2 regions of the Gracilibacillus sp. JCM 18966 genome follow, and region 1 is predicted to be linked to the other one. Evidence: predicted binding sites of a transcription regulator. Region 1 holds the regulator's gene; the other holds the start of a gene.
The links. Region 1 encodes Rex, which represses fermentation and respiration genes when NADH is low (regulators of the CRP and FNR family bind a similar motif). Its sites were predicted from a motif close to TTGTGAAATATTTCACAA; they were not measured.
Positions count from the first base shown of each region.

Region 2: a site for Rex is predicted at 2,385-2,402, ahead of ACZ5N5_RS12270 (DUF2249 domain-containing protein). Genes of this name have one in related genera too.

Region 1 covers NZ_AP043883.1:1,871,566-1,875,785, forward strand. The annotation lists gene ACZ5N5_RS09015 (ABC-F family ATP-binding cassette domain-containing protein) at 1-1,387, opposite strand, end outside; gene ACZ5N5_RS09020 (redox-sensing transcriptional repressor Rex) at 1,544-2,188, shown strand; gene ACZ5N5_RS09025 (DUF4305 domain-containing protein) at 2,212-2,412, opposite strand; gene ACZ5N5_RS09030 (CPBP family intramembrane glutamic endopeptidase) at 2,417-3,121, opposite strand; gene groES (co-chaperone GroES) at 3,552-3,836, shown strand; gene groL (chaperonin GroEL) at 3,900-4,220, shown strand, end outside.
Region 2 covers NZ_AP043883.1:2,559,408-2,563,627, reverse strand. The annotation lists gene ACZ5N5_RS12290 (family 43 glycosylhydrolase) at 1-252, shown strand, start outside; gene ACZ5N5_RS12285 (metal-sulfur cluster assembly factor) at 305-604, opposite strand; gene ACZ5N5_RS12280 (hypothetical protein) at 622-1,857, opposite strand; gene ACZ5N5_RS12275 (DUF2249 domain-containing protein) at 1,870-2,076, opposite strand; gene ACZ5N5_RS12270 (DUF2249 domain-containing protein) at 2,076-2,330, opposite strand; gene ACZ5N5_RS12265 (hypothetical protein) at 2,559-2,777, opposite strand; gene ACZ5N5_RS12260 (lysostaphin resistance A-like protein) at 2,874-3,626, opposite strand; gene ACZ5N5_RS12255 (DUF6366 family protein) at 3,705-3,917, opposite strand; gene ACZ5N5_RS12250 (NUDIX hydrolase) at 3,999-4,220, opposite strand, start outside.

The DNA.
Region 1 (4,220 bases):
ATTTAGCAAGCGCGAGCCGAGCCTTTTCCCCACCACTAAGAGCTGATACTGGCCGTAGTACATCATCTCCACTAAAAAGAAAGTTTCCTAGAATGGTTCGTATATCCTTTTCGTTCATAAGCGGATAATCATCCCAAAGTTCACTTAGGACATTCTTTTCATGATGCAGTTGTGTCTGTTCCTGATCATAGTAGCCAATTTTCACATTAGCACCTAGTTGTATGGTACCCTTATCAGGATCTAGTTCGCCGATTATATTTTTTAATAATGTAGATTTTCCGACACCATTTGGGCCAACAAGGGCCATGCTCTCACCACGGGTTAGCTCAAGATTAAGATTTTCAAAAGTAAAAGGCTCAGCATTGTTATAACGGAATGCTAGGTCATTTACCTTGAGGACATCATTACCGCTCCTACGCTCCACGTTGAAACTAAATTTGGCAGAGCCCTCATCACCAAGTGGCTTGTCCATTAATTCCATTTTTTCTAACTGTTTGCGTCTGCTTTGTGCTCTTTTCGTCGTGGAGGCTCTCACAATATTTTTCTGTATAAAATCTTCCATTCGCTTTATTTCGGTTTGTTGTTTTTCGTAAAGCTTCCTATCACGTTCATAATTGGCTGCTTTTTGCTTTAAATATTTACTGTAATTACCGTGATACTTCTTCGATTCATGACGCGAAATTTCATAGACAATTTGAACCGTTTTATCAAGGAAGTATCGGTCATGGGATACGATCACAACGGCACCTTGATAGCTGTTTAGATAGCTTTCAAGCCATGTTAAGGTTTGAATATCTAGATGATTGGTTGGCTCATCTAGTATTAGTACATTAGGTTTTGTTAGAAGAAGCTTTCCAAGGGCGAGTCTCGTCTTCTGACCACCACTTAATGTGGCAATCGATGTGTCCCACATGGATTCAGGAAAATCTAGACCGTTTAGAACGGCTTTGATTTCAGGCTCATATTCATAGCCACCAGCTTGCTTAAATGCTTCTTGTTTGCGGTCATAGCTTACTAGTAGTTGTTGATATTTTTCTGTATCTGCTAATAGATCAGAATCTCCCATTTGCTGTTCCATGCTTCTCAGTTCCTTTTCTTCCTTTAACAAATGGGAAAAGATCTTTAACATTTCATCCCAGATCGTTTCTGTAGAATCAAGTCCCGTATGTTGGGCAAGATATCCTAAGGTAACATCCTTTGGTTTATGGATCTCTCCTTCATCATAGCTAAGGTTACCTGCAATTATATTTAATAAGGTAGATTTTCCCGCACCATTTCGACCAACAATGGCAATCCGGTCATTTTGTTTAATTTCTAGTTTTATATTAGATAAGATCAGCTCAGCACCAAATCGTTTGGTTAAATTGTTCACCTGTAAATAAATCATCATCGTTCACCTCAATGATGTAAGTGTATCTAAAAGGCGAACGAACTGCAAGTAAGGGAAGTAGATAGACAAGTGAACAATTTCACGACTTTTTTCTTTTTTTCTGTTAGAATAAAGAGAGAATAATATTTAATGAAGAAATAAGGGGAATAAAGGATGCCTAATCAACATAAAATTCCACAAGCTACAGCGAAGCGATTACCTTTATATTATCGTTTTTTGAATAATTTACATATCCAAGGAAAAGACCGTGTCTCATCAAAGGAACTTAGTCTTGCAATGAAGGTCGACTCTGCTACCATTCGCAGAGATTTTTCGTATTTTGGTGCATTAGGAAAAAAAGGATATGGCTACAATGTCGACTACTTACTCGGCTTTTTCCGTAAAACCTTAGACCAGGATGAGAATACGCCTGTTGTCCTGATTGGTGTCGGGAATTTAGGAACCGCTTTTTTAAATTATAATTTTACCAAAAACAATAATACGAAGATAGAAGTGGCATTTGATGCGGATCCAATCAAGGTAGGAACAGAGATTCGAAATGTCAATGTTCATCATATAGATGAATTAGAAGAAAAAATGGGAGATATTCAGGTAGCTATTCTTACCGTACCAGTTTCTGAAGCGCAGTCTATGGCAGATCGGCTGGTGAAAGCAGGAATAAAAGGTATCTTAAACTTTACCCCTGCAAGGATTACCGTTCCAGATAATGTTCGCGTCCACCATATTGACCTATCAGTAGAGCTGCAGTCACTCGTTTATTTTATGAAGCATTATCCATTAGAAATAGAAGAAAAATAAGAAGTGCTGATGAGAGGCACTTCTTATTTTTTCTTCGCCTTTTTAATTTTAAAATGTAAGCTTACTAGTCGTATTGCAACAACGAAATCAATGGTAGCAAAAAACGCTAATGCAAGTGTAATGAAATTAAATACCGTATCATCGGCAGATTTTATGCCAATATAGATAAATAATGAGCCCAAAATGAAATAGATGATGGCAGAGCCCAATGGTGAAAATCTCATGTTTTTAAAAGCCCCCAACTAAGATGAACTGTACCTGTTCTAGCATTTGTTCCATTTCTTCTGGATCAAGTGATAATTGCCCAATGACTGCAAATGTGTTCATCGCCATATGTGCAAGAATAGGTACGAGAATTCTTTTGGTTTCGACATAGATAAAGGCAAGCACAAATGCAACTGCTATATAGGTTAAGAGATGACTGAAATCGTTATGCAAGACAGCAAATAAAACCCCTGAAATAATTCCGGCAAAGAAGAAGTTCATTTTTTTATATAGGGAACCAAAAATCGCTTTACGGAATACGAGCTCCTCCAGGATTGGACCTAAAATAGAAATAAGAATAATAAATATTGGTGCTTGTCTCGCTACTTGCATCAATTGCATCGTATTTTCAGAACCAACTGGTGCACCAAATACAAAACGTTCAATGACGGTGGATGCTACCTGAGCAATTAATACTAAGAAGAAACCGAGTATTGTCCATAATACAATTTGTCCAATTCTTTTATCCCGTGATTGAAAGAAAGAATTTATTTCATCTCGTAGTAAATAGCAAGAGATAATCAAAGCAAGAACGAAGCTACCGATATTCCATCCAACCATTAATGTTAATGGATCTACGTTTGTGTACAACCGAAATGGTATAACAAGAAAAGCTGACAATTGTACCGCAACATAGGTAAGAATTATATAAATATACTTGGCAGGCAAATTCAAACGACTCCTTTTTATTTTTTTCTTACATGATACGTATTTTAACATAATTTTAGAATAAAATTGAAATAGTTCGTCTAAAGTTATTTTAAAATAAATGTGTTGTTCTTAAAATAATAGATGGTGTCCCTCTGTTTACTTCACGAAGCTCAAAACCCCTTTTATTGAAACCACACTCTATTAGGGTTCCTACAATAATAAAAACTCATACTAATGACGGCTGTTTGGAAATGCCGTAAAATTGCAAAGAGATCGATAGCATTCCCATTAACAAGAGATATTAAAAAATTTTTAAAAAAATTTATACTTTGTACTTGCAAAAAAAAATAGATTTCATTATTATAATAATTGTGTTAGCACTCAGGGTGATCGAGTGCTAAAATGATAAAAATCTAAATAAAGTCAATTTCAAGGAGGTTTTTAAACGATGCTAAAACCATTAGGTGATCGTGTCATTATTGAGCTTGTAGAGCAAGAAGAAAAAACAGCGAGTGGGATTGTTCTTCCAGATTCTGCGAAAGAAAAACCACAAGAAGGTAAGGTAGTAGCTGTTGGTTCTGGTCGTGTAACGGAAAATGGTGAGAAAGTGGCGCTTGAAGTTGAAGAAGGAAACAACATTATTTTCTCAAAATTTGCCGGTACAGAAGTGAAGTATGAAGGTAAAGAATACTTAATTCTTCGTGAAAGTGATATTTTAGCGATTATCGGCTAAGTATGTAGCGAAGTACGTTTGGATAAATATCATATCATTTAAATATTCAGGGAGGTATTTTTCATGGCTAAAGAAATTAAATTTAGTGAAGATGCACGTCGCGCAATGCTACGTGGGGTAGATACACTTGCGAATGCAGTTAAAGTAACATTAGGACCAAAAGGTCGTAACGTTGTATTAGATAAGAAGTATGGTTCTCCACTTATTACAAACGATGGGGTAACTATTGCTAAAGAAATCGAATTAGAAGATAAATTCGAAAACATGGGTGCTCAATTAGTATCAGAGGTAGCATCTCAAACAAATGATGTTGCAGGTGATGGTACAACAACTGCTACAGTACTCGCTCAAGCAATGATCCAGGAAGGCTTGAAAAACGTAGCT
Region 2 (4,220 bases), 690 kb from region 1:
ACACATAAAATAGTTTATGCTGTTAGTGAAAATCCTCTAGGACCGTTTGTCTTTAAAGGAACGATTCTGAAGCCTGTCATTGGTTGGACCACTCACCACTCTATTGTAGAGTTTAAAGGAAAGTGGTATCTGTTCTATCATGACAGCTCCTTATCTAAAGGATTGAATCATCAGCGCTCTGTTAAATTTACTGAATTGACTTATAATGAGGATGGAACGATCCAAACCATTGATCCCTATCCAGAAGACTAATTCCAATGATTACACCCTGTCCATTTACTGGAACAGGGTGTTTTTGTACCAACTACCGATGCATTAACTGCACTCTCGCGTAATCACTCATGTTAGCTGGTGACCATGCTGGTGTCCAAACTAAGTCTACCTCGACATTTTCCACTTCATTTACTTTTTCGATAGCTGTCTTTACCCCTGTAACAATGGTTGCATGGAGAGGACAGCCTGGTGTAGTAAGTGTCATTCTTATTGAGACATTTTTACTCTCTACACTGATATCGTACACGAGACCAAGATCCATGATATTAATATTCAATTCTGGATCGATGACCTCATAAAGGGCTGCTTCTACCTTATCTTTTATGCTCATCGCTTCTGTCCTTTCTACTATTTCCTCAAAATTTGAATAATTGTGATACCATATAAAACAATGGACACAAATAATAAACCTTGAAAAACCTGCATAAGCAGAATATTTTCAGTCAAGAAAGCTATTACTGTTCCAACTATTCCAATGAGAAAGCTACAATAGATGATGATGTCATTCTTTTCATTTATTAAATCTTTTAAGGCTGGAACTTGTTCTTTGCCTATTTTTTTATCATATTTTAATGTCCACCATAGAACGGGAACGATTTTCTTTAAATAACCTAATATACTAAAAATAATCCATGTCATTATATATAGATAAATAAGCACTCCCCATATAACGGCATTTGCTTTCATTAAACTAACTATAAATGCTAGGAAATGAATAACCGAGCCAAAATATATTGCCATTAAAGCAAATCGAAAGGATCTATCTAATTGTCTTCGTAATCTTTTTGCAAGCATTTCTCGAATATCTAATAAAAATAACGTAAAGCCGATCCATAGTAATAACCAACCGATTTGGCTTAAGGTTGAATCATTCATCCAAAAGGATAGAATTAAAAAGAACATACCAAGAAGATAGATAAAATAAGCTTTTTTTATCCACCTCATCGAAAACCCGTGAGCAAGGCTAAACATCGGAACAAGCTTATAGGAAAAACCAATAATTAATAGAGTAAACCACCCGGTAAGCCCAAACAATAAATGGGACGAAAAAATACTTTCATGACGTAGAATCTCCCCATTGCCAATATTCCAAGCAAGCAGGAATCCAGCTATTATCGTGAGAAAAAGGAAAGTTAGTGCCCCGACCACTAGCCCTGTTATCCTATTTTTTTGTTTCTGTGCTTTTATTGTCAGGTACATTTGAAATAAAAACATTAGAATTCCAATTATCGTTATTGCCCCGCCATAGAAAGCGATACTAGGCTTAAGACCAAGCTGAATACTTAATATTAGGATACCGGATATAGTGATAATGTATTGATAAAATCCGAAACGTTCATTCCAAATGGGCGTCAACAGTACCACTGGAATCATTTGATACATAGCGCCCATGACAACCATTACAGCAAAGCCTAATATTAATAAATGAAACGCCATCCATAAGCTCGGAATTCGAAAATAGCCATGGATCAACCATTCTGAATTCCAAAATAAAATAAATTGCGAAGCTACCAGTCCTAGTAAACTTGTTAGAATAAAGGCTAGTGCTAGTTTTATATTTACATGAGAAAAGGAATTATTCATCGTTCATCACCTTTATTTATAAATCGTGATAATGTAGCTACCATCCGATTGTGCTTCACATTCATAATGGATTCCTTGTTCATCCAATTCTTGAAACAAAAACATTGGTCTGCGATCATTGATGATCATAAGCTTTTCACCAGATGTTAATTCCTCTAATTTTTCCAATGTTCGAATCATCGGCTGAGGTGGTTGAAGACCTCTGTTATCTAATTGAATCATTCCCCTTCACCTCCCCTATGACGAAATGTGACAACCCAATGCTTATGACCGATTTTTTCTGCCTCATAGGTAAAACCTCTTCTCTCCATTATCTTAAAGAGAGGAAATGGTTTAAATGGGGCATGTAAAATAAAAGCCTGGTCGTGATCTAACGACTTGACGGCATTCATAATCTTTTGAAAGGGTTCTTTATTTAATCGAAGATCTTCTCTAACATCCAGTTCAATATAGCTATTTTGATTTTCCCTCATCATTATTCCTCCAGAAGTTCTTTCATTAATGATAATCATTCTCGATGAAATTCGATGTGATTTTTGTCACTTAAAGATGACATCAATATCATCATACTTCTAAAGAAAAAAGAGACTTTCCTAAAGGGAACAGTCTCTTGATAACACATTTCCAGTAAACTTTTTAAATAAATCGAGATATTCTACCAACACGGTTTTTTATCATTTACTTGCTAAAATACTTAGTATTTATTTTAGATAAACTTGTAATGAAACCTTTCCATTGGCGTAAGACCAAACAGTGTTTTCTACTTTTAAGTTAGCATGAAATGCTTCAATCCAAACTTGTTTTGAGTTTAATAATGCTAATAGTTGGGCAGAATGAAGTGTCAACTCTTCAGTTTGTTCATTTTTTTGATACACAAATACAACAGTTATAGAATCTCCTTGACTAGATACAATACTCATTTACTTCACTCCTTAATATTTATACTATTGCATACGAGTAGCCTAAGCAACAGGTTTCACAACAAATATGTCCATAAGAGCACAAATCCTTGATTGTTAATAAACTCCTGTTATAAGAAAAATAATTGGAAGTATACTAAATGCGATGTTTACAATAAAATGACAAATGATTAGAGGAAATAATCTTTTTTGTTTAAGGTAAATAAACCCACTGCCTAATCCCCATACAAAGAATGCCACTGCATAGACAATAGCACCCTGTATACTTGCTGCTAGCATAACGTGCTGTAATGCAAAACCAATGGAAGGAATTATAATACTAATCCATACTCTTTTATATTTTATTATAAACTTTCGTTGTGCATATCCACGGTACATTAGCTCTTCAATCGGTGCATTTAGAAAAGGGAAAATTAATGATATACATGCGGCAAACCATATAAGCCATCTTGGTCGTGTGAAAGAATAATTCTCCACATTTCCAGCAAAAACCGTTTGAAAATGGTGGATAAACTCAGTGCCATACATAATAAACATGGTTCCAATAACAGCTATCACAAATGGAATATACAAAATAAAAAGCCAAAATAAACCGTACAAAATATCTTTCCCTATACGATTTGGATGAAAATCTAATAAATTTTTTATAGAACGTCCTTCTTTTTTAAGTATTCGATATAAAAGCACGTAGCAAATCAAATTGACAACAGTAAAGTAAATGACCGATAAATCAGGTAAAAAGAAAAAATTAGGTTCAAAGCCAAATATTTTTAATAGTATGAAAACAAAAAATAACGTAACAATCAACAACGGAATTCGAATAAATGAGATAATCCATGCATTTTTCATGAAATAGACACCTGCTCCCCTGCTTTATTTATACATCAGCCTCTACTCCTACAATTGGAAGAATTACTCCTAACAAAGTTAACGGAAGAAGACTAGAAAAATAATAAAACCCACGACCATAATAATAAGAAGAATACCAGTCCCTTTCCAGCCCAAGCTTCCGACCAAATCAACCAAACTTCCATTCTGCGCTCTACTAAAACCATCACTCACATTAGTTGTTGGATTATTCTTTAATTCCGATTGCCTTAGCCTTTCTCTTTTTTGTTCAGCTGTTTCTCTATTGCTCATCAAGTCCTCCCCTTTACTTAATTCTGATTTATATCATTTTCATTATATAATTATAAAGATCATTATTATTGGGATACGAAGTTAAGTTAATTGAGCTTTTATTTTCTCAATAATGAATCGATAAAAAGAATCTTGATGTGGAACGAACTGATCTCTTCCTACATATTTTTCCATCCATTCCTTTTCTCCTTTAGTAAAAACAAATCCTGTAATTTTAATTTTCTCTTTTTTACCTAACCAGAATTGTTCAAAATCTTTTATTCTAGCTTTCACCATACCGGACACCTCTTCAGCTTGCAGAAT